DNA from 3 places in the Alteromonas sp. AWM4_230 genome. Region 3 is predicted to be linked to each of the others. Evidence: predicted binding sites of a transcription regulator. Region 3 holds the regulator's gene; each other region holds the start of a gene.
The links. Region 3 encodes FNR, which switches genes on or off when oxygen is low (the NO sensors DNR and NnrR bind a similar motif). Its sites were predicted from a motif close to TTGATCTAGATCAA; they were not measured.
Positions count from the first base shown of each region.

Region 1: the regulator FNR is predicted to act here: its motif matches at 7,698-7,711, upstream of ACXACS_RS10150 (PRC-barrel domain-containing protein).
Region 2: the regulator FNR is predicted to act here: its motif matches at 6,126-6,139, upstream of ACXACS_RS02610 (high-potential iron-sulfur protein).

Region 1 covers NZ_JBSWTB010000001.1:2,382,170-2,392,255, reverse strand. The annotation lists gene ACXACS_RS10185 (EAL domain-containing protein) at 1-3,226, opposite strand, end outside; gene ACXACS_RS10180 (ribonuclease J) at 3,472-4,860, opposite strand; gene ACXACS_RS10175 (DUF2789 domain-containing protein) at 4,930-5,163, opposite strand; gene ACXACS_RS10170 (DUF2750 domain-containing protein) at 5,329-5,679, opposite strand; gene ACXACS_RS10165 (LysR family transcriptional regulator) at 5,752-6,582, opposite strand; gene ACXACS_RS10160 (hypothetical protein) at 6,709-6,876, opposite strand; gene ACXACS_RS10155 (MaoP family protein) at 7,275-7,631, shown strand; gene ACXACS_RS10150 (PRC-barrel domain-containing protein) at 7,834-8,577, shown strand; gene ACXACS_RS10145 (ArsR/SmtB family transcription factor) at 8,681-8,992, opposite strand; gene ACXACS_RS10140 (rhodanese-like domain-containing protein) at 9,182-9,532, shown strand; gene ACXACS_RS10135 (LysR family transcriptional regulator) at 9,588-10,086, shown strand, end outside.
Region 2 covers NZ_JBSWTB010000001.1:601,250-611,335, reverse strand. The annotation lists gene accC (acetyl-CoA carboxylase biotin carboxylase subunit) at 1-19, shown strand, start outside; gene ACXACS_RS02645 (hypothetical protein) at 478-1,353, shown strand; gene ACXACS_RS02640 (hypothetical protein) at 1,653-2,093, shown strand; gene ACXACS_RS02635 (TIGR03643 family protein) at 2,148-2,411, opposite strand; gene ACXACS_RS02630 (exonuclease domain-containing protein) at 2,511-4,655, opposite strand; gene ACXACS_RS02625 (hypothetical protein) at 4,774-5,061, opposite strand; gene ACXACS_RS02620 (zinc ribbon domain-containing protein) at 5,252-5,443, shown strand; gene ACXACS_RS02615 (flavin reductase family protein) at 5,436-6,065, shown strand; gene ACXACS_RS02610 (high-potential iron-sulfur protein) at 6,288-6,581, shown strand; gene ACXACS_RS02605 (amidase) at 6,702-8,324, opposite strand; gene ACXACS_RS02600 (substrate-binding periplasmic protein) at 8,493-9,254, opposite strand; gene prmA (50S ribosomal protein L11 methyltransferase) at 9,463-10,086, shown strand, end outside.
Region 3 covers NZ_JBSWTB010000001.1:2,654,572-2,664,657, reverse strand. The annotation lists gene ccoN (cytochrome-c oxidase, cbb3-type subunit I) at 41-1,474, shown strand; gene ccoO (cytochrome-c oxidase, cbb3-type subunit II) at 1,490-2,095, shown strand; gene ACXACS_RS11485 (cbb3-type cytochrome oxidase subunit 3) at 2,097-2,258, shown strand; gene ccoP (cytochrome-c oxidase, cbb3-type subunit III) at 2,275-3,228, shown strand; gene ACXACS_RS11475 (hypothetical protein) at 3,282-3,440, shown strand; gene ACXACS_RS11470 (FixH family protein) at 3,459-3,938, shown strand; gene ACXACS_RS11465 (heavy metal translocating P-type ATPase) at 3,938-6,388, shown strand; gene ccoS (cbb3-type cytochrome oxidase assembly protein CcoS) at 6,390-6,620, shown strand; gene ACXACS_RS11455 (sulfite exporter TauE/SafE family protein) at 6,607-7,266, shown strand; gene fnr (fumarate/nitrate reduction transcriptional regulator Fnr) at 7,312-8,052, shown strand; gene uspE (universal stress protein UspE) at 8,339-9,262, shown strand; gene ttcA (tRNA 2-thiocytidine(32) synthetase TtcA) at 9,497-10,086, shown strand, end outside.

The DNA.
Region 1 (10,086 bases), 270 kb from region 3:
AAATAGGTGTTTCTACCGATTCAATAATTTGCGCTACAAATGAACTTAAATCATCGTCGGCGCCCACCTCTTCAATAACAATCACGAACTCATCGCCACCAAGACGCGCAACCGTACCCGACTCTGCCACCAGGTTTCGCATTCTATTAGCAACAATGCGCAAAAGTTTGTCACCATAATCGTGACCTAGGCTATCATTAATGCCTTTAAATCTGTCTAGGTCGACAAACATCACAGCTACACGATGCCCATGATGACGCGCAAGCCCTATGGCGTGCTCAAGTCTATCGAGTAATAACGTCCTGTTGACCAAACCAGTAAGGCTGTCGTAGGTGGCAATTTTAAGCAGCTTGCGTTCTGCATTTTTTTGCTCGGTTATGTCAGATATAACAATCAGATAGTGTTCTGCGTCATTAGTTTCGCCACTTACCGCTGTTATATCTATCAAAACGTCGTAACGCTTACCGTCAGCACCATCAATAACGGTTTCATCTTTCCAAAAATCACCGCCTTGCATTTCCGGCAACTTGCCCGAAAGGTGACGATTAAGGTTGGGATAACGCAGGTATAGACGAGATAACTGTTTAGGTAGTGGCTCCCTGCTATTAAATCCAAACACTTGCTCGAAGGCGGGATTCGCGGCAACTAAACGCTTATTTTTATCAAAAATGAGTACCCAGTCCCGAGTTTGTCTAAACGCATCGCTAAATAAGGTAACCTGTTGTTGCGCCTTCTGAAGCCTAAACAAATGACGTTGTCTAGAGAGTAAATAAGCCACTAAAAGGCCAACAACAAGCGTGCCATATAAGGAGTAAGCCAGTGGTGAACGAAGTGGAGCATAAGGCATGGAGAGCGTTATTTCTGCGGGCAATACGTTAAATTCGAAGCTACCTGGCGTCGGCGCCACGGTGAATACATAATCTCCAGGCTCAATATTAGTAAAGGTTATTTTCGCATCGTCGGTAACACCTTCTGTTACTACCCGATCACCATTGAGAAGCTTATAGTAATATTTAACTTTACCTATTCCAGACATCGCGAGCGAAGAAAAGTGAATGGTTAATCCATAGTCTTCATAATCTAGATTAAAATGGTGACCACTTAAGTTTTTTAAGGGCTGGCTAAGAACGCGATTGTCTACGGCAACTTCAGTTATAGCCGTTTGTTTGCTAAGTAAACTCCTCTCTGTATCTAAACTTTCAAGCTGGGAGGCCGAAAATACTACGGCACCACTTGTTGAGCCATAGGCGAGCCTTCCGTCATTAAGCTTCAATGAAGCACCTTGATTAAATTCAGAAACACTTAACTCACGACCGTATATAAAATTCTTGATTTGTGCAGTGGAAGGATCGTACCGGTGAAGGCCTTTATGGGAGCTAAACCAGATGTTCCCAAACTCATCTTTTTGAAGCCCATAAACTATGTTTGATAACAGAATATTGGTGTCGTTTAAATTGTATAGGGGTTCGAATGTATCGGCATCGACGCCAATTAAACCGACCCCACTATAGGCAAGCCATAGTACGCCCATATCGTCAATGACCCAAGATGATATTGAGCGCTCGTTTCCGCGCTGCGACTCAGGGAAACGATAAACAAGTTCATGCTGCGAAGTCTCAGGGTCTATTAACCATAAGCCTCCTTTGGTAGCCAAGAACAACCTATTATTGTGATAGGAAGACTGCCCTATAAAGCCATAAGAAAAATTGATGTTGAAAACTCGTGAGTCTAAATTAAGTGGAGAGATTGCTTTATTATTTACGTCATACTTAAAAAAGCCCTCATATCCAATAAAGTATAAAACATCGTTATTAGATAGAACCATGCCGGGGACATAAGTATCAAAGACAGCATTATCTCCTCCACTAAGTACTTCTGGGCGAGACAATTCCTTTGTTTTCGGGTTGAAGAGTCGGATGCCGTCATAAGTACTTACGAATAACTTTCCGTTTTGCAGCGGAATAAGTTTATCTACCGCTCCCTTACCATAAACTTTGTTGTCAGAATAAAGAAATTTGTCAGATGTTTTTGTTGTGAAGTCATAATGATTTAGCCCATTGTCAGTACCTATCCATACTTTATTGGGCTCGGTTTCCGCGAAGGTCCACACTATATGACTGGTTAATGTGCTGTCTGCTCCCGCTCGCTCGTTCTGAATAGTAAACATGTCAGCACTTTTAACGCCAAAATATAACGCGCCTGCGTAGACGGAACTCATCCACAAGTTATCAGCTTCATCTTTCGCTATTGCTGAAATTTTTTTATTTGAGATTTCAGTGAACCCGTTGTTAGGCTCTAAAATGTGTTCGCTCTCCCAACCTTTTGAAGATTTGACTAGTTGATACAGGCCTTTATTAGTTCCCAGCCAGAACGCATTGTCTTTGTGCTGAACCATAGTCCACACATTCCTATCAGGAACTACCTGCTCAAATACATTCCTTTTAACGCCATTCACTTGCGCTAAAAAGTCTTCTTTCTGTGTGACGAATACGCCAAGCACCGTAGAAATCCATACTCTATTTTGCTTATCCAACAGCAGAAATTTTGCGTTAATATTGTCAATATTCTGTGGCGTTTCACCTAAGTAATCTAGGCTAACCAGCGGCTGTTCTGTATCGTGTATATTTTTTATATAAGCGCCTTTGGATGTTGCTATCAACAAAATGTCGTCGATAGTAATAGCAGCGCGAATGATATGGTTATTTTCTAAAAGCTCGGTAGGTAGCTTAGCAATACTCGTTAATTTATTTTTTTCAGTATCGAAAAGCTGAACTTCTTCGTGAAGCGCAATGACCAATTTGTTTTTGGTGTACCAATGAAATGTCTGGGCGTGTTGAACCACACCTTCAATATCGTAGTAACTCGTAGGCTCTATTTGAACGATTTTTTGCGTAGAAAAATCTAGATAGTAATTGCCTTTTCCGAAAATGCTAAACCAAAGTCCTTCAGAGCCTTGCAGCGCTAATCTGTAAACTGACGAATCAAGTAGCGTGTTAGATGAATCTGTTATCCGTTTTGTTCTAACGCCGTCCCAGCGCACTAACCCACCTTCTGTGGCAATCCATACAAACCCATCATCACTTATTGCAATGTCGTTAACGACATCTTGTGGCAGACCATTTTTTGTCGAGAGCGATTGGAAAACTGGGTTGGTAAGCCGTGGAGAAGCTTCTGCATGAGTACAAAAAGTAAAAACCAAAAGAACCAGGTAGGATAAAAACTTCATCACAAGTTGTTCGCATAATTTAAATTTTTATTATGCAATTAAGTGTACCAGAATGTTCGAAACATGGGCAGTTTCAAAAGAAGGTTTTTACACTTCCTTAAGATACTGGTATCGCATTGATATTAATAAACTAATTACACTAGCGACAAGAAGTTTAATAACGCAAAAAGTAAGTCTTAAAAGGATTAAAGAATGATTAAATTATGCAAATACTTTTTCTTACTACCCTACTTTTTTCGAAAAGTTTAGTCTTGTTGAACTGGCACCCGCCCCACTGGAACAACTTGGCGGCGAATGCTGGGCTGAGGAGATAACCGATATAAATCGCCATTTTGTCCCACGTAGTGTTTCTTTACCCCGCACGCCTTAGCAATATCTGCATGTGCCTGTAAATGCTCATGCTCACCATGCACCGGTATAGCAATTTTAGGTTTTACCCAGTGATACATAAGTTTTAGCTCTTCTGCGCAAGGGTGGCCACTGGCATGAATAGGCAAGGAACTGTCCTCGCTATGAATCACCGCAACGCCTTTTGCCGACAACGCCTTACTCAGACGCCCTACACTCTCTTCGTTACCAGGGATAATTATGGATGAAAATATAACAGTATCGCCTTTGTCTAAACTTAAATGTGGATGGTTGTCGCGAGCCATGCGGGCCAAGGCTGTATTTTTCTCGCCCTGACTTCCCGTTGCTACTGCTAAAACTTCATGAGGGGGCAAATAACCCAAGTGTTGAGGGTCGGTTATCGGTAAATCATCGGGCCAGATACCCTGATGTTTTGCAATGCCGTACATGTTTAACAGTGAACGTCCATAAAGCGCCATGTAGCGCTTAGTTTTTTTAGCAACCCTAGCCAATGAAACAAGTCTTGCAATGTTACTGCCGAAGCACCCCACAACCACCCTGCCCTTAAGCGGGGAAATAGTACTGAGTAAGCCGTCATAACAATTTCGTTCAGATATAGAAAACCCAGGCTTAGGTGCATTGGTAGAGTCGCCTACTAACGCAAGGATATTTTCATTACCTAACTGCTTGTAAAGGTCTACATCAAAGGGCAATCCAGTGATGGGGTTAGCGTCGATTTTCCAATCAGCCGTGTGTAAAACAGTGCCTGCGGGTGTCTCAATTTTAAGTGCGAAGGGCTCAGGTAAAGAATGTGTAATAGCCAACCAATTCACGCTGAAAGGGCCTATTTGCCGAGTGTCACCAGCGTCTACTTCAACAATGGGGATTCGATTCGCAAGCTTGCTCCGAGCAAGCTTGCGTCTTAGTACCTCAGCAGTAAATGAGGTAGTGTAAATCGGCGCTTGAAATCGCTCCCAAAGGTAAGGGATAGCGCCCACATGATCCTCGTGAGCATGAGTGATCACAATGCCGGCCAATGAATCTTTCTGCTTCGCTATAAAAGTTGGGTCAGGCGCTACTACTCGATGCGTAGCACCCTTAGGCGAAGTGCTGCCACCAACCGAATCGTCGCTTTTGTACGCCGGGACGAGGGGTTCATCAAATGATACTCCACAATCTACCATCAGCCATTGACCATTGTGTCCGTATAAATTCAGATTCATACCAATTTCGCCTGTCCCCCCTAAGGGGACAAACCACAAATCATCAATGTTTGGGTGTAACAAAGCGTATACTGCCTTTTTTCAAAAAATTAGAAATAAGCCACGAATGCGGTAGATGCCTGCTAAATAGTATTATTCGTGTAGTTCTGCATTGAGCTGATCAATAACCTCAGCCCATGCAGCATCTTCTACGATAGCATCTTTGAGAAATGCGGACTGGCTTTCATTCCAGTACGGCGCCTCGTGTAAGTGCTGGCTTTTATTTAGCCCTCTATGAGTTTCGAAAAACTCTGCGATCTCTTCATCTGAACTTCCTAGACCGAGTTGACTAAATAAGCTGTTCATTGTGGGTTGTTCAGTAAACATAACGCCTCCCTTGGGTTATCTAATAACAAGAGCTGTAGAGACAACGAGTGGCGTGTTGATTACACTACCGCTCAATTGTTTCTATCTAGTTATTAAATGACTACCCCAAGCTCTGTGCTTAAGATCACCCGGAACTTTTGAACTTGCAGCGCCCTGAATAATACATTAAAGGTACTCAGCAAACTCTTGTGGTGAAATTACCTCACCTTCTTCAGCTGGAACTGGACAAACAATAACCATGAGTTCGTCTTGCGTCATACCTGGAACCCACTTAGTTAAAAATTCTTCTGTAGTGAGTTCCATTGCTTCACAGTGTGCCCAATCTTCTGTGGCCCACAAAAGCGCAAGTTCAGCGTCTGGCCAAACCGGCACACCATCTTCTTCGTCAGTAGTCAGCATGACACAACCGTGTTCATCTTTAAGGATAAACAATTTTTTTTCGGATTTAATCGTCTCCAAGCTAGCTTCTAAGCGCTGAAATGCGTTTTTTTCTAGTAAAGGATGTATTTGGGACATAGTACTCTCTTTTTAATTCTGTCATTTATGTGCCATATATAGTGGCACTCGCGCAAAACCTATTGGTTGCATTTAACTTACTGTAGATACGCTGTCTATAATCTCGTCAAGGCCAACACGCCGTATTTGCTTCATACTGTGTATGTATAATTTCAATGATACGTTTTCAAGGGTCGCAATTTTAGTCACGTTAACATTGGCTGGTATCTGTCTTTCTATATTAGTGGGTAGCACGGCTACCCCACCTTCGCTAAGTAAGTTGTTAAGAGCAAGATTTAACGAATTTGTCCTTAATTTTGCATCGCGAAGCTGCGGGTAGGCGGTAAGAAGCCAGTCCCTAGCCTTAGTACCCCAGTCAATTGCTACAAAATCAGCGGCATTAACAGCATCCGAATTCTTTCCAACACGATAGAGTGCAATTTCATGTTCCATCAAAACTGTGCTATTTACTTCCTCAGATTTGAGTGGCTCTGTAGAAAAAGCGAGGTCTGTAACTCTTTCGTGCAGTTGGCGGGAAAGAGTATCTAGGGTCAAGACTTCTGCCTTTACAGACCAATCAGGAAATGAGTTGTGAAGATGGCTTAGCATTGTAGGCAATAGCAATTCACTGGCGAGCTGTGTAGCTCCACAAACTACATACTCAGATGACTGTATTTGCAGCTCTTGTTTGGCTTCGTTGAGCGTGGCGCATAATTGCTTAGCGTAGGGAAGCAACTTTTCTCCGGACTGCGTAAGTTGGATACTGTTGCGCTGCCTAATAAAAAGCGTCGTGTGAAAATACTCTTCAAGTAACTTTATTCTGGCACTAACGGCAGATTGAGTAAGGTAGAGATTTTCAGCGGCTTTACCGAAGTGACGTGTTTTTGTCACCTCTATAAAAGTGGTGAGAAAGCGTATATCCATGCTTAATTTACAACCGAATTGATATGACTCTAAACTGACATAGATAATACGGTAAGTAAATACAAATGCACAGAAGCGCACCTCTTTAACCGGTGCGCTTAATTAAAAATTCATCAACTCGCTTAATTAATACTCTTCTTGATGCAAACGTCGTTGCTTTTCACGACGTTGCAAGTCACGCTTCTGTTTTACTTTTACAGAGCTATGACGTTTAGAATTTGTTTTCTTTGCGTGAAGATCTTCCTCTTCTACCGAGTCCCATTCATCACGCTGGTAACGATAGTCTTTACTCATTGACTTCTCTGGGTTGTTAACACTTTTTAATTATCATCCTAAGCCGAAAAATAGAAAACGAATTTTAATCATCGTAGCGACAAGAATTTTTGATGATATCTTTGCTGTATTCTCACATGCGTGTTTTGCTATTCCATATGTCATTTTTGTGACAATACGCCCACAAAAGCAACCCTTTAAAAAATCCGGATATACTCTTATTTTTCATAAGTTTAAAGAATACAAACCTTTTGCAAACAGTTTCCAAAATAGCCCATTTGCAAGAATATTCCTCTGAGTCTCCGTCACTTTTTAACCCGTTAAAAAATTTTTTATTGATAAGAGAAAAATCTTTTGTTTTATCTTCATTTTTATTTATTTTAAAAGTGCGCTGAACAAAACAATACGTTGGGTACAACATGAAAAGTTTAGCTATTCGACTATCTCCAAAACCATACATTGACCGTCAAAAGTTTCCCTATGGCTTTCGTAAATCAGGTGACTTCAGTATCACTGAAGCAGATCTTTTAACTAACTATGGCAAGACCTTATTAGGCCTTGAAAGCGGTGAACTTTCGCCAGAAAGTGAAGATGAGCAACATTTCGTTGAATTCATCAATGGCAAAGTTGAAGCAGTGAATAACCTTGAAAAAGCGTGGGCAAAATATGTCAGGCTGGCAAGAGGGAAAAAACACTTTTATACCCTCCACAGCAGCGCTAGCAATCAATCAGAATACGATGATGATTACTCTGAAGAAGAATTTGATGTAGCTTAAGTTAAAATCATACCAGTTCACATTATAAAGCTCGCTCAGGCGAGCTTTTTTTGTTTTAGATGATAAATGATCTCAATCAAGGCTATGCAAGAAGAAAATGAAGAAAGGTTAAGGACTGTCTACACTTAGAGTATTAAAGAGTGACATAAACTAATGGTAACTGTCACTCTATACAAAGAGCCCTAGCAAAGGAGGCGCAACGATGATCATTAGTTCAAAACAGCTTACTCACTTTTCTATTCACGCCGTTGATGACAAGGTAGGCGGTGTTCGCGATATTCTCTTTGACGATGAAACGTTTACCGTACGTTATTTGGTTGCAGATACAAATACGTGGCTTCCTCTTAGCAGAAAAGTTGTTATTTCTCCTATCGCTGTGACAGAGCTAGATAGCAGTAATGACACTGTTCACGTAAATATGACTGTTGAAAAGTTAAAGAATAGTCCGTCAATTGATGAACATAAGCCCGTTTCTAGAGAGTATGAAGAAAACCTCTTCAAGTACTTTGGTTACGGCTACTACTGGATTGGGCCAGGGGCATGGGGAGAATTTGCACATCCCAATGAGCTTGTTGAATTACAGCAAGCAGAAGAATCCGAAACACTTCACCCTGAAAAAACGAGTAATCATTTGAGGGCTGTTGGCGAAGTGGGAGGCTATGAGGTTGCTACGACTACCGACAACGTTGGACACATAAGCAATTTTATAATCGACACGCGAAGTTGGAAAATCGTCATGTTAGTGGTTGATACCAATAACTGGCTTCCAGGCGGTAAACATCTTGCGCTATTACCGAGAGACATTGAAAATATCGATTGGGCGGCACACTGTGTTGCGGTCAACCTGAGTCATGACGAATTGGTCAATAGACCAGAGGTTGATAGTGATAGGATTGCAGAAGAGGACTACATTGCCCTTTTGAGAAAGCAACTGGATAGCGAGTAAACAACTGGATAGATCGTCTAAGATTAGAATTTGAATAAATGTTAAACGATATAATGTCCGTGTTGGCACGGACATTATCGTTGTGATAATGGATACGAAAAAGTTACTTGCAGAAGAATTCGTCCATAAGCGCAATAAGTCGTTTGACACGTTCATCCGCTAGTCGATAGTAAATTGTTTGCCCTTCCCTTCTCGTAGCTACCATTTTCGACTCTCGCAATAGCGCAAGGTGTTGAGAAATCACGGGCTGTGAAACATTGACTACTTCCAAAAGCTCGGTTACCGACTTTTCCTCTTTTAACAATGAACAAAGCACCATAAGACGTGTTTTATTCGCAAATTGCTTAAGGAAGATCTCAGCTTCCACCGCATGTTCCATTATATCCTCTGAACCTATTACCATATCTTCAGACATAAGCACTTCCTTTCTTTAACATTTCTGGCAATAATTTAGCTATTAATTATACTAAAGTATAAGACATTTTGCCGACTTGCCATTTTATGCGACGAATTCCGGTAATTCATATTGTTTTAGTGAGATTCGGTCCTTACATTAGATTAACCTTATCTTAATTACATAAAGTCGTTATCAATTGGAAGTATTATGCTAATAGATATTAAAACTCGGATTGAGAACATCAGTTTCGATATTCGATGCGTCACTGCAGAAAAAGCTTCAGAAGAGCTAGTGCACAATAATGGCGCTCTCATCGATGTCAGGGAAAGCAATGAAGCAGCTAGCCAGCCAGTCCCCTCTGCCCAAAACATTCCACGAGGCGTGCTCGAGATGAAAGCACTGGAGAAATTCAAAGATGCCTCTACACCGCTTTACATTCATTGTGCATCTGGCGTTCGTGCCAAATTAGCCGCTGAGCAATTAATGCTTATGGGATACGAGAACGTATCAGTAGTAACGTGTCCTGTATCATCTATTAACCTCGCTCTTGAAAAGTGACTTGTATAATCACTCTATGCTATAAGTAGCCCATAAAGCGGGTTAAGGGCGTCGTATGCTTAAATCTACACTCGAACAATGGCGTATGTTTAAAGCCGTTGTTGATGCTGGTGGTTTCAATCAAGCAGCTGCAGAAGTACATAAAAGTCAATCTAGTGTTCATCACGCTGTTCAAAAACTTGAGAATGCCATTGGTGTAACACTATTTGAAAATATTGGCCGTAAAGTACAGCTTTCTCCGCAGGGTGAGCTCATGTATCGCCGCGCTTCGTTTTTGCTTAACGAAGCTCACAAGCTTGAAGCGGTAGCAAGTAGCTTAAAAGTAGGAACAGAAACAACACTACGTATAGCTGTGGATATTATTTTCCCTTCTGAGTTATTGTATAACGTGCTTGCCAAAGTCTCTGCAGAGTTTCCTCTCTTACGTATAGAAATAGAGGAAACCGTCCTTAGCGGAGCTAACGCGTTATTAAGTAGCGGAAAAGTAGATTTGGGCATTTCTCCCTTTGTCTTTCCGAATGGTTTTAGCGAAGACTTATGTGAAATTGAGTTCG
Region 2 (10,086 bases), 2.1 Mb from region 3:
GAAGCTAGGTTTAGCCTAATCCCCCCTTTGGGCTACACAGTGTCTTTCGTGTAGCCCAATTTTCTTCCTTCGCTATTCGCTATTCGCTATTCGCTATTCGCTATTCGCTATTCGCTATTCGCTATTCGCTATTCGCTATTCAGTACATTCTAATTTTCCGATTACCACAATCAATTTTTAACGATTTTCCTATTTAAAAATTGGCTCTATACTGCATACAAGTTTTAAGACATCTCCCTGAGTTTGAAACTTTTTGTGTGTTTACCCTTATTGGAGTCCCACTCCACTTATTGTCGGCATCCCTGCCGGCTTTTTTTTGCCTTTTTCCCATTACATTGCAATTTATTTGCGCCAATTAATTAGATTTAATGTATAAAATAATTAGTCATGCCGTGTAGGGTTTAATAAGTGCGAAAACCGGTTTTTCTTGTTTTACCACTCATCATTGTTACTGGAACTGACGCTCTTGCAGAGCCAATGTCGCCTTCCTTCTCACAGAAGCTAGACATTCAAGTTCGATACGATGAACGCTCTAATCGCCCTAGCAGAGAACAATACCGATTGCGCTACTATCCCTCTCTAGCAATCACCTCAACGTGGTCAGTAAACAGCTTTGTTGTTACGGGCGATGACTTTTCATCAAGCCACAATACGTTCGGCAGCGATAACACCGATTATCTCTATGCAAGGCGACTTTATTTAAGGCACGAGAACGATTACGGCAAAACCGAGTTAGGCATTATACCGACTTACAAAGGGCGTGTTTCTTCCACCGGCTTATCAAAAGATGGTTGGATAACCGGGGTACGTCACGTGAGGCAATTAGCAAACAACACCGCCATTGAGGTAGTAGTTGGCCAACTAGCTAACGCAGAAGCGTCTGAAGCCTTTAATATTGGGGGAGAAGATGAATATTTCGAAGTAGAGTACTCAGCAAAAATGGGCCAACGCCACAGTTATGAGACCAGTTTTGAAAAAATGCTCGGCGGTACATTCGCTCGTGCAGAATATCGGTTTCGAGTAAACGACGAAGATACGGCGTTTGTTGAATTAGTGCAGCGTATGGATGAAAGTGCCGCAAAAGTTGTAGTGGGCACCAGCGGCGAATTTGCAGCCAGTGCGTTTAACACGTCATACCCTATAGAATACTTCGCATACTACTCCTACATAGACAGCGACTTTGGCGAACGCGCTGAACTAATTGAAGATTTCTTGGGAACAGGTCACGGTGGCTCGCTGGAATTTAGCGGCGTATTATCTGAAAAGCATGATGTGGAATGGTTTGTCAGAGCGGATGTTGTAGATAGCGTCAGCCGGTTACTGGCCGGCATAAAGCTTTCTTTCGAAAGTTAAGTGACTGACGTTCGTCAGTTCGTTAAAACAACCGATAGCATAAGAACGGCTAAGCCAAATAAAAAAGGCCCATCAAACGATGGGCCAAACAGCAAGAACGCGTACACACTTTAACAGTGCATAATAGATTACGAGCTGGTCTGCCAATACGTTCAGTTATTTCAGATTACGTATTTTTAACCTAGCCTACTTTCATCCAGCTATTGGTTTTACTAAAATCAGGCGATGTTAGTTAGTCAGGATTATTAGGTCCATGGCTAAAAAGCTATAAGTTTTACCCGCAACAAAAAGGTGTTCTTGTGCCAAGCCGCTACGCTCAGTTCAAAGAAAAACTTCCCATTTCTCGCCTTTCTGATGAAGTGCTTCTTGCATTTCGGGTTTTATTCGATGCTCCACTTGATATTGTAGATTTAGCGCAAGATATTGCAGATTTGGCGATATACCCTGAACGCTTAAAAGAGAGCTACAGAAAAGAGTGGGAGGCCTATGTTCTCAAAGCGCTTGCTTTTGAAATTAGGCAGCACGACGATTTATCCACTGCCGAGTTTATAGAACTCATGATGAGTAAGGTTGAAGCATTGCAGCAAAATGATGAAACCTACCAAAATCTTTTACGTCAGGTTCACCATGCGAAGAGCATTCTGCAATCAGAAAACACGGTTGTCTTCCCAACGCCTTTGCGCCAAGAACTAACCGCGTTTCTTTTACCTATAACCACTATTACTCCGCCAAAGAAGTAACTTGGGCTAATTCACGTTGTCAGACTGGTAACGCCAAACAAATACTTATCAAAATTACTTATTGGCACTTTTATATTTGTACTGCGAAGGACAATAACCCCTATCCACTCCTTCTGGGCGCAAGCTCGCGTGTTTAGTTTTTCTGCCCGACACGCGCTCACGCCAGTTTTTAAAGGTTTTTTGTTTAAGGTTCTTACGCATAAGCTTTATCACGTCTTTTTCCGGCAGCCCGTATAAACGTTCAATTGCTTCAAACGGCGTACGATCTTCCCACGCCATTTCAATAACTCGTGATTCTTGTTCTTCAGTTAATGCCATGTTTTACATCTCAATATGCACGTTATAACTCAACTCAATACTGAGTTTACGCGTATTTTGTTCAGTGCCCATATGCTAAAAAGTTTAATAACAACGTTATTAATTCGCCGACAGACCCGTCAATTCATCATCTTTCTCAAACGCCAGCTTTAACAACTCAGCAGCAGCCTTGGCATCACTTAACGCGCGGTGGTGCTGTTCCATTTCGATATGGAAGTGCTTGGTTAGGTTAGCCAAAGAGTACGAGGGCAGCCCGGGATAAGTGCGACGCATCTCGCGAACGGTGCACATTTTAGGTCGCCTGAAGTGCTGCTCTAGTCGCGCAAACTCTTGTTTAATGAACCCATAGTCAAAGTTCACATTATGGGCAACAAACACAGCGTCTTCAGTAAAGCGCACCACCTGTTCTGCAACTTCAGCAAAAAGCGGTGCGTCTGCCACCATGTCATCCGAAATCCCTGTAAGACGGGTTATATTACTAGGAATTCTGCGCTGTGGATTCAACAAGGTTTGAAATCTATCGACCTCTTCACCGCCGACTAGTTTAACCATGCCTATTTCGGTAATGCGGTTATAACTATTGTTTCCACCGGTAGTCTCAATATCCACTACGACATAGGGTTGAGCTGGGTCCCGCACCCAATTCACTGTCGTTACAGCAACGTCAAACCCGGCTTGCTGCAAACGCTGAATGGAAACCAATTGGTTACGGCGAAGCTGATCGCCCGGCGCTTTAATTTCTTCAAAGCGAAGCGCGCCGTCAAACACCATAATGTCGGGGAAACCATCGCGCAGGCTTTCAAAATCTTTACACATCATGCGAAGTAAAGCATAGATACTGTCGAGAGAACCGTGTTCTATCAGAGCCTCTAAAGGCGTAAGCAAATGGCTTGACCACATAAACAGGCTGTTCACTTTGCCATAGTGCATTGTGGCCATTTTATGAATGTGAAAGCGCAGTTTCTCTTTGCTATCAAGGGCAAGCAGCAGTGCTTCAATACTTTGCTCAAACTTGGCGTAAAAGTTATTTTGCTTAAGCGATAATGGCCTGCGATCGAACTCCGTAACCAGCGTATCTTCTTCGTAAAGTTGCTTCCAAAAAGTAAGACCGAATAAACTTCGCCACAAACGGTTTTCTGTGCGCCAGCCTTCTACGCCTTGCCTTGCATAATGGGCCAATACGCCGCGTTCTACCTGCTGATTTTGGCTTACATCAATATCTAACGACCTGCTTGCATTTCGTAGCATATCGGTAACGGTACTGGTACGCTTTTTATGGTATTTACGGGCATAAAAATCTTCGGCAAACGCTAATAGCGTATCAGATTGAGGATTATCAATAATGCCCTCAAGAGCTTGTTTGACGTCATCTTCTTGTCCGTCTTTATAGCTCTCTCTTAGCCACTTTTCTTTCGCTTTATCGCTTTGCGCTAGTTTTAAAATGTCTAACCCTTTGGCCCTATCGAAAGCCAACACTTTAAGCCCAAGTGCGTAAAGCAGCTGATCGCGATAGAAACTGGCTGACACACCTTCTGTAGCAGGGAAATCACTATCCGCTAAGGCAAGTAACATATCATTGTTATAAAAGGCTAGCTGGCTATAGTGGTTGGCGTAAAACCAAGCTGCTTGCGCATCGCTTTTACTTTCAAAGCGTGCAGTATCGGTTACCGAATCGGAGCGGGTTCTCATTACACCGAGATCGCGCATAGAAAACTGATTCAGACGGCTTTTGGTATTACCGAAATAGATAAACAGTAAATAGCGAAGCGCATTATCAAATAGACACACTAAATAGTTGTTTAGCGAAAAGCTCTCTGGCCAGCCTCTAGCACCGATATGTTCATTAAGTAACGTCACGAGTTTAGGCTTAGTGAGAGACGCGAGCCCCTGCGTACTGCCGTATTCAGCAAGAAGCGCCAACAACGCATCTTTGGTTAGAACGCCGGCGATATCATTAAGCGACGCGTTCGAAAGGTCGCCAAACCACCCGCTATCAATGAGACAATCTATTTGTGCTTGCGGCTCGGTTATTTCGCCGTAGTTAAACTGGGTTCTGTCAATAACCGCATATTTGCGATTTGCAGCGCGCACCACAATACATTTTTTATCATCGTTTAATGCGTTGAAGCGCTCAACAAAATCAGCTGCCTCATCACTCAAAAGCATGCTGTTAACACCTTCAAAGAACTTAAGGAACTCGTGAAAATGTGTGAGGTAATAACGTGGCGGTAAATCTTTTCGCATGAAGTATCTTTGGCTGTGAAAACACCAATAGTGTATATTTATACAGCCAAGTTAATCAAATTAAATCCATATCGAATGTATTTAAAGTCTACTGGCCGGTATTAGACCAAGCCATTTATTAAACACGCACTCGCTGTTTAGACACCCACTGAAAGAACGTTGAAAGCTGCTCGTCATCTAGTAAGCGTTGTAAATTAAAATAGTGCTTGGCCAATGTCATCTCATCATAAAAGCGATGTATGCCGCTATGGCACTGCCTACAAATATAAATACCGTCCTGCAGTTCGGCTTTGCTAAAGTGCTTTTTGAAATAGGTGCGTCGGTGCATTTTTTTCGGGATAAGATGATGATAAGTAAGTCGCGTTTCTCTATTACAACACGGGCAGTTTCCTACTTTATTTGCCACACCATCACCTCTATTCATTCACCTTGCTGCTGTTTATTCGGGCTAATTATTAAGCCTTTCATTTAATAATGGCTATTGCGATTGCCTCAGCGCGTTCTTTTCATAAATAACGGGGTATTTTGCTAAAGAAAATCCACTCGTCTTAGCATTACGTAATAAACACTATTCATGATTAATAAGGCAATGAAATATGAGTTTAACCCGTTCCATGGGCTTCTCCTGCCCTTACTGTATGGCGCCTAATGACGTTGAGATAGATGAGGTCAACGATGTGGGTCAAGTCCAAGTACTCGACTGTCAGGTCTGCTGCCAACCTATAGAGTTGACCACTTATCAGCATGGTGACGACATTCAAATTGAGGCAGAACGAGAAAATGACTAAGCAGTTTACACGCAGCGAGATAGATGCGCTTGCACAGCGATACCGAGCTAATCTAGTCAATAGCTTGTCTGGCTTTAAGTCGGCTACGTTAGTGGGTACCACAAACGGAAACACCAACAATTTAGCCATTGTAAGCTCTATCGTTCATGTGGGTGCTAACCCGCCACTTATAGGCATGATAATGCGCCCACATACTGTGGTACGAGATACCCTTAGCAATATTAAGCAACAAGGCTTTTACACGCTAAATCACGTGTCGACTGATTGGGTAGACAAAGCGCACCAAACGTCTGCTCGCTATGCTCCAGATGAGAGCGAATTTGAAGCAGTGGGTTTAACGCCGCAGTTTAGCGAGTCATTTAGTGCACCGTTTGTTAAAGAAAGCGAAATCAAGATGGGCTTAAAAGTGGCGCAACATTTAAAACTGCTTAACGAAACCGAAATGGTTATTGGAGAAATTCAAGAGCTTCATATGCCAGAGAGCATTATTGATGAAGACGGATACGCCGATATAGAAAAAGCAAACACTGCCTGTATTTCTGGATTAGATAGCTATCATAGCACTACGCGTGTTGCACAGTTTGCCTACGCCAAACCCGGAGTCCCCCTAGCTAAAAAATGAACTTGTAGCAGATAGAAGGGTCTGATAATTACTATCGGGTATTATTACTCTGAAGTTTATTTAATCTAGATCAAGTGAAAATAAGACATTTCATTCGATCTTTTTTCAAAAAGAGATAGTATTTAAACATTACACAAAACCTGCCTCTTTGGGCAGGTTTTTGCGTTTAAGACACTGAATAAAAAAGAATCATTATCGTTTCTATCTCTTAAGGAGAATGTTATGAAATCTGTAAACCGCCGTGACTTTTTAAAACTGTCTGGCTCTACAGTTATCGGTCTTACATTAGGTGGTGTAGCGTTACGTGCGCAAGCTCAAGAACAATTGAGCGCAGATGACCCAACTGCGAAAGCATTAAACTACACACCGTCTTCAACCGTTGAAGGTGCAAAATGTGCAAACTGCATGTACGTGCAGGGTGCCGATGGCGAACAATATCGCCCTTGTAACATTTTCCCTAATAAGCTGGTTAACGCTGATGGCTGGTGTAGCGCTTGGGTTAAAAAGCCAGGTTAAATCATCACTCGCAGCTACATAAATAGCATACATAAATAGCAAAAGCCCCCGATAATTGTCGGGGGCTTTTTAGTTTCAACACTGCTTAACAGACTTCACATTCAAACCACGTGCTTTTAGCTAGCGGCTCTCATTTAGTCCATTCTTTATGCCTTTTAAGCTGGGGTCATCAAAACGTGTAGGTAAAAGGCCTGGCTTAATGAAAAAGCCATGTTTAGCTTCAAAGACTTTACCTATCTTTAGCACATCTTCATCTTTCCACTTAGCACCGATAAAGCTAATGCCTACTGGAAGGCCTTTCACTTCACCCGCTGGTACTGTGAGATGTGGATAGCCGGCAACAGCGGCTAGATAGCCTATACCAATAAAACCAGCTGGCGAATGATCGCCATACACACCGTCGATTAAAAATGAAGGGCTGTTTGAAGGCGCAACTAATACATCCACGTCGTGTTTTGCTAGCAATGCGTCAATACCGTTTTTGCCCGCTGTATCTTGAATAAGGCGAAGGGCGCTTTGATATGCTTCGCTATCAATAGGCGCAGCGTCTAGCGACTTTTCAAAAATATCTTGATTGAATAACGCTAGCTCTCGCTCGGTTTGGTTGTTAAAAGCAATAAGCTCAGATAGATTTCTTACAGGGATCTCTGCTGGGGAGCCCGACAAATATTCGTTGATGCTGTGATGGAATTCGCTGAGTAAAACATTGTAAGAGTCGGCCCAAAAGGAATCAGGCTGTGAAAAATCACTTATATCCACCAGCGTAGCACCCGATGCTTTTAACTGATTTAGCGCGCTTTCGTAAACTTCCAGTACATGAGGGTTATCACCTTGACGATACCTGACAACGCCAATGCGTTTGCCTTTTAAATCTGTTGCCAACATTTCCGATGAAGGCATGTCAGGTCGATGGGAAGCTGTATTTTCAGTAGCACTATCGCTTGCATCTTCGCCAGCCATTACCGCTGTCATCAGCCATGCGTCTTGAACGTTGGTTGTCATGGGTCCGGCCGTATCTTGGCTGAATGAAATGGGTACAATGTGCGTTCTTGAAAGTAAACCAACGGTTGGCTTGAAGCCCACTACACCGTTAATAGATGCTGGGCAGATTATAGAACCATTGGTTTCAGTACCTACGGCAAGTGACGCTAATCGAAGCGACATCGCTGCGCCGGAGCCAGACGACGAACCGCATGCACTTCTTGATAATATGTGAGGGTTTCGAGTTAAGCCACCCACTGCGCTCCAACCGCTTATCGATGATTCAGAACGAAAATTTGCCCACTCAGACAAATTTGTTTTACCTAGAATGATCGCGCCCGCTGCTTTTAGCTTCGCCACAATGGGGGCATCTCGTGCGGTGTCGTTATTAATTAGCGCCATAGAACCTGCTGTTGTGGGCATTTCTGCGCTTTCAATATTGTCCTTAAGCAATACGGGAATACCGGCTAACGGGCCTAATGCCGCTCCACTGGCTATTTGTTTATCGATTGATTTAGCTTCTGCTAATGCATTAGGATTTAGCGCTAAAACGCTGTTGGGCTTTTTATCTAACTGCTCAATTCGCGCTAGATAACCACTGACCAACTCTGTCGATGTAGTATCGCCATTAACGATAGCCTGCACCTGCAGATATGCTGGCTCATCTAGCCACTTTTTATTATCACTATTTTCACGGTGCGATTGCGACACACAGGCGGTGCACAGCAAAGTGACAGCCAGTACATACCACTGTTTCAACATAGAGCTTTCCTTAACGCATTGTTTTTATGAAAACGTTCTTATGCGATGACTTTTTTACCATCGTGCCTTATCTACGGTTAGGTAAAAAGTGACGGACATAAACGTATTGCTACGTTTGATATACGTTGAATCAAAAATGGTTCACTGTCTACACGATAAAATACGCAATTACAGTTTGGTGGGCGCCTTTGGCAGCTTGTGAAGCAGATTATCAAGCTGATATTCATTGAGCAGTAATTGATACCGACCACCTGCAATAAAGCGATGAAGGGCTGAATTAAACTCTGCTCTCAGCTTTGGATTGGGTATAGCCGCGCGATATATTGAGATAGGAAATAATTCATGGAATTCTGTCTCCTCTTCAACATAAGCGCTGTTTTGAGACTTGAAGTAGTTGAAAATGTTTCTATCTAAAACAATCGCGTCCACATGATCGAGCATGAGCATATCGACCTGCCGGTCTTGCCTTGCCATTTCCATATACATTGGCTCTAGCGCTAATGCTTGCTTGAACTCTTCACCTAATACCGATTGTGCAGTTTGAAACCCAATGACACGCTTACCTTTAAGTCCATTAACATCATTGATGACAAAGTTATTTTGCGTTTTTGTCACAACAACATTTTGATAAATAATGTAGGGGTCGGAAAGAACAGAATCGTCCACATTGTGCGCTGCGCTTTGTGTAAGGCCTATATCCACAGTACTATCTTTTAGAAGCCGAGCAGTACGCCCAAATGGAACATAGATGGGCGAAAGCGTATGCCCCATTTCTGCTAATATGGCTCTTACCAGGTCAATTTCAAAACCGCTGTGTTCTTGAGAAATAACATAGGGTGGCTTGTTCCAGCCAACTACCACGTCTAATTCACGGGCTTTAGCAGGCAAAGCAATGGCAACAGCACACAAAAAAGGGATAAGAATACGCATAAAACTCCGGTTAACTTTACAATCGAACCGCATTGATAACTACTATAGGCGCATTATCAATTCATACCAGTGGACAAAAGGCTAAGGTACTTAAGCCCCACTGACTCAAACAAATAACGCCGTTTGTTTGCGCTTTTCACGTGCTTTCATTTTGTTTAACGCCAAGCAAAGGTACAATAACCCGCAAAGGTCCCAACGAACGATAAATATGGCTTGGCTACAACTTCGAATTAATACTTCTTCTGAATACGCGGAATCAATAGGTGACATGCTAACTGCAAATGGCTCGCAGGCGGTTACCTATGTCGACGCGAAAGACACCCCAATGTACGAACCCAAGCCGGGTGAAGTGTTACTGTGGCCAGACACACAAGTAGTGGGTTTGTTTGAAGCAGATGCGGATATAAAAAGTATTCTGCAGCGCCTAGGTAAAGCTAAAGTGCTTGGCCCAGACTTTACATACAAGCTAGAGCCGCTTGAAGATAAAGACTGGGAACGAGAGTGGATGGATAATTTCCACCCAATGCAGTTTGGCGAGCGCCTGTGGATTTGCCCAAGCTGGCGCGACGTTCCAGACCCTGATGCCGTTAACGTCATGTTGGACCCAGGCCTTGCTTTTGGCACGGGTACGCACCCTACTACTGCACTGTGTCTACGTTGGTTAGACGGCATAGATATGACAGATAAAACTGTGGTCGATTTTGGCTGTGGTTCAGGCATTTTAGCGCTGGCTGCATTAAAACTAGGTGCTAAGCGCGTTATTGGTATTGATATTGACCCGCAAGCCCTGCAAGCCACAAAAGAAAACGCACGCCGCAATGGCGTCGAAGAC
Region 3 (10,086 bases):
TTGGAGACCATAGTTCATTTGAAGTGGAAGATTCATTAAAATGAGTGAAATAAGCCAAGCACAACCTGACTACAATTATAAAGTAGTTAGGCAATTTACCATCATGACCATAGTCTGGGGTATCATTGGTATGGGCCTAGGGGTATTTATTGCCGCGCAATTATTTGCACCTATGCTTAACTTTGACACACCATGGCTAACATTCTCACGTTTGCGTCCGTTGCACACTAATGCCGTTATTTTTGCCTTCGGCGGCTGTGCGCTATTTGCAACGTCGTACTACATCGTTCAGCGTACCTGCCAGGTAAGACTGTTCAGTGACAAACTTGCCGCATTTACCTTTTGGGGTTGGCAAGCCGTAATCGTTTTAGCTGTTATCACCCTGCCTATGGGTTTAACTAGCTCGAAAGAATACGCTGAACTAGAATGGCCAATTGATATCCTTTTGGCACTGGTTTGGGTCGCTTATATCATTAACTTCTTCGGAACCCTAGTAATCCGTAAAGTTTCGCACATTTATGTTGCAAACTGGTTCTTAGGCGCGTTCATGTTAACTGTTGCAATTCTTCATATTGGTAACAGCATGGCTATTCCGGTATCTTTCACTAAATCGTATTCACTGTATGCAGGCGCAGTCGACGCTATGATGCAGTGGTGGTACGGCCATAACGCGGTAGGCTTTTTCCTAACTGCGGGCTTCCTTGGTATGATGTACTACTTCGTTCCTAAGCAAGCTGGTCGCCCGGTTTATTCATACAGACTTTCAATTGTTCACTTCTGGGCACTTATCTCTCTGTATATCTGGGCTGGTCCTCACCACCTTCACTACACTGCCCTACCAGACTGGACTCAGTCACTAGGTATGGTGATGTCTATTATCCTATTCGTTCCATCTTGGGGTGGTATGATTAACGGTATTATGACGCTATCTGGCGCGTGGCATAAACTTCGCACCGACCCAGTATTGCGTTTCCTTATTGTTTCATTGTCTTTCTACGGTATGTCTACCTTCGAAGGACCAATGATGGCAATCAAGACCGTTAATGCACTGTCTCACTACACTGACTGGACAATTGGTCACGTACACTCTGGTGCTCTAGGTTGGGTTGCAATGGTTTCAATTGGTTCAATTTACCACTTAATTCCAGTGCTATTCGGTCAGCGCGCTATGTATAGCACCAAGCTAGTTAACGTACACTTCTGGTTCGCAACTATCGGTGTTGTTCTATACATCGTAGCAATGTGGATGTCTGGTGTACTACAGGGTCTAATGTGGCGTGCAGTAAATGCTGACGGTACGTTAACCTATAGCTTTGTTGAGTCATTAGAAGCGTCTAAGCCTTTCTATGTGGTTCGTTTCATTGGTGGTTGTTTCGTGGTAGCAGGTATGCTTGTAATGGCATACAACACATGGAAAACCGTTCGTGCACCTAAAGGCAGTATCGCTGCAGATCCAGCGACTCAGCCAGCGTAGTAAAGGAGACGAATAATGAAAAACGCACATGAGTTAATTGAAAAAAACGTCGGTCTGTTAACGGTATTAATCCTTATCGCTATCAGCTTCGGTGCCATGGTTCAAATTACGCCGTTGATGTTTCAACAGCAAGTAATGGAACCAGTAACAGGCCTACGTCCATATACAGCGCTTGAACTTGAAGGTCGTGACATCTACATCCGTGAAGGTTGTGTAGGGTGTCACAGCCAGATGATTCGTCCATTCCGCGCAGAAACAGAGCGTTATGGTCACTACAGCGTTGCCGGTGAGTCAGTATGGGAGCACCCTTTCCTTTGGGGTTCTAAGCGTACTGGTCCTGACCTAGCACGTGTTGGTGGTCGTTACAGCGACGAATGGCACCGAGTTCACCTGCTTAATCCTCGTAACGTAGTACCAGAGTCGAACATGCCAGGTTTCCCTTGGCTTGCGGAAAACACGCTTAATGGCGAGTTAACAGCTGAAAAAATGGAAGTATTCCGTGGATTTGGTGTTCCGTATACCGACGAAGATATTGCGGGTGCGAAAGCGGCAGTACAGGGTAAAACGGAAATGCAAGCCCTTATTGCTTATCTACAGTCTCTTGGCACACATTTGAAATAATATGGACCAGGGAATTGTAGGCAGCATTTTTACTGTCATCGTCTTTGTAAGCTTCATCGGCGTCGTGTGGTGGGCGTTTAGCGGCCGCAACAAGAAGAAATTCGATGAAGCAGCAAACTTACCGTTTGCAGACGAAGAAAAAGAAAAATCAAAAGAAGATTAGCAGGAGTCTCGAACTCATGAGTATGTTTTGGACAATTTGGATTTCAGTGATAACCCTAGGGTTGATCATTGGTTGCTACTTCCTTCTTCGCTGGTGCCTGTCTAACAAGACTGGCGTCGCTGAAGGTGAGTCAATGGGTCACGAATTTGATGGAATTGAGGAGTTAAATAACCAACTACCTCGCTGGTGGACAATTATGTTCTACATGACCATCGTTTGGGGCTTTATATACCTAGCGCTTTATCCTGGCCTAGGTGCGTATGAAGGTATTTGGGGTTGGAAGAGTTCTAACCAAAATATCCAGTCGCTAGAAGAGTCTGCTCAAGCGCGTATTGACGCTAAAGAGCAAGGCTACCTAGTAGAATATGACCGTGAACTAGATTTCGCTGCCGAGAAGTTCGACCCGATCTTCGAAGCGTATGCACAAGTTCCCGTTGAAGAACTGGCGAAAGACCCAGAAGCAAACAAAGTAGGTCAGCGTTTATTCCTACAGAATTGCTCTCAGTGTCACGGTTCAGATGCACGTGGTCAAAATGGCGGCTTCCCTAACCTAACGGACAACGACTGGTTGTACGGTGGTTCAGGTGCGAAAATCGTTGAAACTCTTACGCTTGGTCGTAAAGCAGCTATGCCAGCATGGCTAGATGCTATGGGTGAAGACGGTATCGAAGAAGTGGTTAACTACGTACTTAGTTTAAGCGGTCGCGATGTGGACCCTCAGCTTGCAGAAGCAGGTAAAGCACGTTTCGCAGCGTGTGCGGCTTGTCACGGTATGGACGGTAAAGGTAACCAAGCACTTGGTGCACCAAACCTTACCGACAACATCTGGCTTTACGGCGGCAGCCACAGAGCAGTAACAGAAACGCTAACTTACGGTCGTAACGGTGTAATGCCTTCATTCAAGAAAACCTTGGGTGATGACAAAATTCACGTTGTTGCAGCGTATGTATACAGCCTTTCAAATGATTAATGATTTAAATCATTAAATATCTTAAAAAGCCTCGTTACTACGGGGCTTTTTTTATGAGAAAATACAGCCATATAGACAGTGTCATTACGTACAAATTTACAGCGCTGTCGATGCAAATTACCTACACCATATTTATTGTTATTATGCAGTTCGAATACATTTGTTCACGAGTAATAATAGATATGTTGTTAGCGACCTTGCTAGTGAAGTAAATACGAGAAAAGATTTCGATGAATAGACCCTGGTATAAAGAATTCTGGCCCTGGTTTTTAATTGCGGTTCCTATTATTACCCTGATCATGGGTGGCGTGTTGTTAAACCTTGCTATTTCTACTGAAGATAGCCTTGTTGTAGACGATTACTACAAAGAAGGTAAAGCAATTAATGCACGTCTAGACAAAGAGGCAATCGCCCGCCGTTTAAATATTACTACCGATTTAACCATTGAAGATGGCAGCATAGCGCTGCAATTTCACTCGGGCATTCCTCAAGAAGGTAATGCCGTTAAATTGAGCTTTTATCACGTAACGCTTGAAGAGCGTGATGTCAGCGTTTTACTAAGTCGAGATGCCAACGGTATTTATCGCGGTTTTATTGAAGAAAACCTAGACGGTAAATGGCGCATATCGCTCACACCTATTGATGATAGCTGGAAAATTCAAAACACCGTCTATCTACCCCATTCTGGAAAAATGAAGTTCAATCCATAATGGCCAATCACGATTGTTACCATTGTGGGCTTCCTGTGGCAGCCGCAGACGATGGGAAGTTCACTACTGTCATATTGGGGCAACAACGCGACATGTGTTGCCCTGGCTGCTTAGCCGTGGCAGAAGCTATTGTTAATAATGGTTTAGAAGACTATTACCAGTTTAGAACAGAACCTGCCCAAAAGTCTGACGATGGGATTTTGGAAACCTTAGATAAACTCAAGGTGTACGACGACCCTTCCCTTCAGGAAGAGTTCGTGTTTGAAGAAGGGCAAGATAAGCAAATTCAGCTAACCCTTGAGGGTATTACATGCGCTGCCTGTGGCTGGCTTATTGAAAAGCAATTATCGAAAGTTGAAGGTATCAAGCAAGTAGCTGTAAATGTTCAAGAGCGTCGGGCTTTAGTTACTTGGTCACCTTTTCAAATTAAGCTTAGCCAAATTCTATCTACGCTAAAACGCATTGGTTATATTGGGTCGCCATTTCACCCAGATGAACACGAAGCCAGCTATAAACGCGAGCAAAAAACCTTTCTGAAAAAGCTTGGCCTAGCAGGCATTATGACCATGCAGGTTATGATGCTGATGACTGGGCTGTATTTTGATTGGTTTGGCGCTATTGAATTAGAGACCCGACAGTATTTTTACTGGGTTGCCCTTACGCTAACTACACCTGTAGTACTGTACTCAGGCAGTACCTTTTATGTGGGCGCCGCCAAAGCGCTAAGCGCTAAAACGGTTAATATGGATGTGCCCGTTACGCTCGCCATATTCGGTACCTACATAGCCGGTATTCGCTCTACTGTATTAGAGCAAGGTGAAGTGTATTTTGAATCCATTTGTATGTTCATTTTCTTGCTATTGCTCAGCAGATTCTTAGAACACCGTAGTCGTCACAGAGCAGCTCAGATTTCTGCCAATATGATGCAGTATGTACCTGTTTCAGCGACTAAATTAATGCCAGATGGCAGTGTTACTGAATGCTTAGCAAAGCAATTAAAAGTGAACGATGTAGTACTAGTTAAGCCCGGTGAGACAATTCCCATTGATGGGCTGGTAACAGAAGGTAACGCTGCGGTTGATGAGTCTATGCTAACGGGTGAATTTAACCCAGTACGAAAGTCAGATAACAGCACTGTATATGGCGGTACCGTATGTCAGGACGGCAGCCTTACCATTACGGTTACGCAGACTCTTAAAAATGCGCTGGTAAATCAAATTGTGAGGCTTCAAGCAAGCGCGATGGCGAGCAAACCTAAGGCTGCGCAGTTAGCTGATAATTTTTCTCGATATTTTGTTACGGCAGTACTGCTAATTTCAGTATTAACCTACGCGTTTTGGGCCTATAACGGCAGTGATGATGCATTTTGGATCACCATTTCCGTGCTGGTAGCAACCTGCCCTTGCGCCTTAGGATTAGCCACGCCATCAGCGCTAACCTGTGCTATGGCGAAATTAAACAAAAAAGGTATTTTGCTAAAGCGAGCCGATGCTCTTGAGCAAATCACTGGCATTGACACTATCGCGCTCGACAAAACCGGTACGCTTACACAAGGTAAGTTCACTATTTCAAACGCTTGGTACGCTGACGGCGTAGACAGCGACAGTGCGCTATCAATTGCCCGCGCACTAGAATCTCGCTCTGAGCACCCTATTGCTAAAGCCTTTAGCGACAAAAAAGCCTTTAGCGGTGATAAGGCCTTTATCGGTGATAAAACGTCAAGCGGCAACACCGTACACAAAGTGACAAATTTCACGGTCACGCCAGGAGGCGGAATTAGCGGTGAAATTAATGACACGCTATTCTCCATGGGCTCAGCAGCGTTCAGTGTTCACGAATCACAGCAATCATTTATCGAGCGCTATCCCTCGGCTAACGTATTTCTTACTGTCAAAGGCCGTATTATGGCGGCTTTTGAAGTTCGTGACTCACTGCGTGACGATACCCAAGAAACCCTCGATATATTGGCAAAAAGTCATACCCTCGCTGTACTAAGCGGCGATACACAGCAAAACGTTGACTCTCTTACTAAATCTTTACCAATATCTGCCGCTAAAGGGGGCCTTACCCCAGAGCAGAAATATGAAGCGGTTCAAGCTATGCAGCAATCTGGCTCAAAGGTTATGATGATGGGCGATGGTATTAATGACGCCCCTGTTCTTGCAAGTGCTGATGTAGCGATAGCGGTAGGTAATGCCACAGATGTTGCGAAAACTGCAGCCGACGTGATTTTGCTTGGCGATCAGTTGCTTTCTGTGCCAGAACTCATCCGAACTGCGCATCAAGTGAAGCAAAAAATAAGACAAAATATTGGTTGGTCGGTAGGTTACAACGTTTTGATCTTACCTTTCGCCGTATCTGGCCTACTTTCGCCGTGGATGGCGGTTGTTGGCATGTCATTAAGCAGTATCATAGTAGTGACAAACTCTACGCGACTTCTGGGCAAATAGTATGAGCATTATTTACGTTTTAATTCCAATCGCCATCATTATAGTAGCCGTCGCTATCGTAATATTCTTCTGGGCGGTTAAAACTAATCAGTTTGAAGATTTAGACCGTCAAGGTTACAGCATACTGTTTGACGATGACCTTCCGCCAGAAGAAAAAAAGCTCGCTGAACAACGCAAGCAACTTCAGAATACTAAAGTAGAGAAAAACCAAGGGCAGCATGGAGGGGATTAATTACTTCTCAGCTTTTCTTATCGGCTTAGCGGGCGGTGTTCACTGCGTGGGTATGTGCGGCGGTATAGTGGCAGCGCTAAGAATGGTGTCACCAAAAGGTGCTTCAGCAGTGCCTTACGCCCTAGCCTATAACATGGGGCGCATAGCTAGCTACACCATTGCTGGCGCACTGACCGGCGCACTTGGCAAAATTGCAGCAGACTATATTCCTCTGGCCAACTATGCCCTGTCTTTACTCAGCGGTATTATGTTGCTGTTGTTGGCCTGTTATTTAGGCAAATGGTGGACAGGGTTAACGGTGTTAGAAAACGCAGGCAAAGGTTTATTTTCTAAACTGCAGCCGTTATCTAAGCGTTTTTTACCTTTTAAAACCCCTTTTAGTGCTATTCCTTATGGGTTTATTTGGGGCTGGCTGCCTTGTGGATTAGTGTATTCAACACTTACTTGGTCTTTAGCGTCGGGGAATGCATTGCAGGGCGCTGCCATCATGTTTTTCTTCGGTTTAGGTACTTTGCCAACGCTACTCGCAGCAAGTGCAGGCAGTCAGTATATTGTTAGCAGTTTTCAAAACAATAACGTTAGACAAATAATTGCCGTAATAATGGCCATTTATGCAGCTTATCTTATTCATGGCGCAATCGTTTAAAAATGGGTGTATCATTATTGGGTAATCTTCAAAAGAGCATGTATTATGAGCAAAGGAAGCCAATTTTCTATTCACTGTCAAAACTGTAGCTTCAGTCACTTGTGTTTACCGGTGGCGCTGAACAAAACAGAAATCGAGTCTCTTGACGATATAATTGAGCGCAAAAAGCCGCTTCACAAAGGTGATACGCTCATTCAAACTGGCGATAAATTTCATTCGCTTTTTGCCGTAAGAACGGGTTCTTTTAAGTCATTTGTAACTAATCAAGATGGTGAAGAGCAAATCACTGGCTTCCACTTCCCTGGTGATATTATTGGATTCGATGCCCTGCGCGAAAGTAAGCATCAAAGTTACACCTCAGCGCTAGAAACCGCCATGGTATGTGAACTGCCATATGAAACCCTTGATGAAATGTCGGTTCAATTTCCTAAGCTACGCCATCAGATCATGAGCTTTATGAGCGCAGAAATTAAACAAGATCACGACATGATCATGCTTTTAAACAAGCGTACTGCCGAAGAGCGTTTGCTATATTTTATATCGCACCTATCTCAGCGCTTTGAAGAGCGCGGCTTCTCGCACAGAGAATTTCACCTAACTATGACCCGAAACGAAATCGGCAACTACTTAGGCTTAACGATAGAAACCATTAGTCGTCTATTAAGCCGTTTTCAGAAAGAAAACATTATCAAAGTAGACGGTAAATTGATCTCTATTTTGGATTTTGATCGGTTAAATACCAAGTTGGAGGCGTTAAATGGCCCTAGCGTAGTCTGTAACGGTTAATTTATTCTTCTGTTATCTTGAGCGCGCTTCATGCGCGCTTTTTAGTTTTAAGCTTTATAATTTCACTGTATCCCCTCATAAGTCACACCATATCCATTGAGCATGTAAAGCACCTTTGTTGTTCAATGAAGCCTTTTTACTTATCAACGAACTGTTAACGCTTGATCCAAAACAACTTACGTTTTTCAAAATGTGGTTTATAGTTAATGTAACTGGTTTATATAAACTGTTTTGAAACAATTTCGATGTCGACAGCCATACAAAGCTTTGTAGTTGAGGAGACGTTATGATTGAGTGTAAACGAATTCTTGCCGTGGTGGACGCGGAGCGCGACAACCAGCCTGCCCTAAGCCGTGCCTATGAACTTGCGTCAAAAACCGGCGCCACGGTTACCGCTATGATGGTGGTATATGATTTGTCTTACGATATGACAACCATGCTTAGCCCCGACGAACGTGAATCAATGCGCGATGCCGTTACAAAAGAGCACGCCAAATGGTTATCTGCCCAGCTAAAAGAACAAGGCTTTTCAGAGACCGATATTGTGGTTGAGTGGAACAACCGTGCTTATGAATCGATTATTTATTACGCCCTTAATAACCAAATCGACTTAGTAGTAAAAGCTACTAAAAAACATGACGACCTTGCCTCAGTAATCTTTACCCCTACAGACTGGCATCTAATGCGCAAGTGCCCACGCCCTGTCCTGCTCGTTAAAGAACACGACTGGCCAGAAGGCGGTGAAATTATAGCTGCAGTAAACGTAGGCAGTGAAGATGATGAGCATGCTGCACTAAACGACAAGCTTACGATAATCGCTAACGATTATGCCTCTTTGCTGAAAGGTAACGTTAATTTGGTGAATAGCTACCCTACAACTCCACTTAACATCGCCATTGAAGTACCAGAGTTTGACCCTGATACGTATCACGATGCGGTAAAAAATCATCACATGAAAGAAATGCGTAGTCACGCGCTGAAATATGGTATTCCAGAAAATAAATGTGTGGTGAAAGAAGGCTTGCCTGAAAAAGTTATCCCGCAAGTGGCTAAAACACTCGATGCCGAGTTAGTTGTAATAGGCACCGTGGGACGGGTTGGTATTTCGGCGGCGCTTATTGGCAATACTGCCGAGCACGTTATTGATGAACTAAATTGTGACGTACTTGCGATTAAGCCAGATGGGTTTGAATCACCGATAACCGTGTAGTTAACGACTTAATTGCGCTTAAATACCAAGACACTTGGTGGCGACAAATGGCGAATCGGCGATGGGCGTTTTTCATGAAAAAAACTGCGCATTTAGCGGTTAATTCCGAGAGTTAATCATACACGCTTAAATCAGTACTTAACGCTTCTCGATAAATTTAACAACACAGCCATAGTCTCGAAAAGGCGCTTTAATGTATAATGGCGCCTTTATCACAAACCAAGCTAGTTAATTATGAGTTTAGGCACAAGCAGTGCTGATGCGCCGACGTTAAACGCCGCGCAAAGTAAGCAAAAGTACAACTTCAACAAACTTCAGAAACGACTTCGTCGCAACGTGGGTAAGGCCATTGGCGATTTCGGTATGATTGAAAACAACGACAAGGTTATGGTGTGTTTATCGGGCGGTAAAGACAGCTATACCATGCTTGATATTTTATTGTTTTTAAAGAAGATTGCGCCTATTCATTTTGATATTATTGCGGTAAATCTTGACCAGAAGCAACCCGGTTTTCCTGAACATATCTTGCCCGAGTATTTAGACAGCATTGGCGTCGATTACAAGATTGTAGAAGAAGACACCTACTCTATTGTTAAAGACAAGATTCCTGAAGGGAAAACGACCTGTTCACTTTGCTCTCGTTTGCGCCGTGGTATTTTATATCGCACAGCGAAAGAACTAGGCGCGACGAAAATTGCATTAGGTCACCACCGTGACGACATGCTAGAAACGTTTTTCCTGAATATGTTTCACGGTGGTAAGCTGAAATCTATGCCGCCAAAACTGGTTAGCGATAACGGCGAGCATATTGTCATTCGTCCACT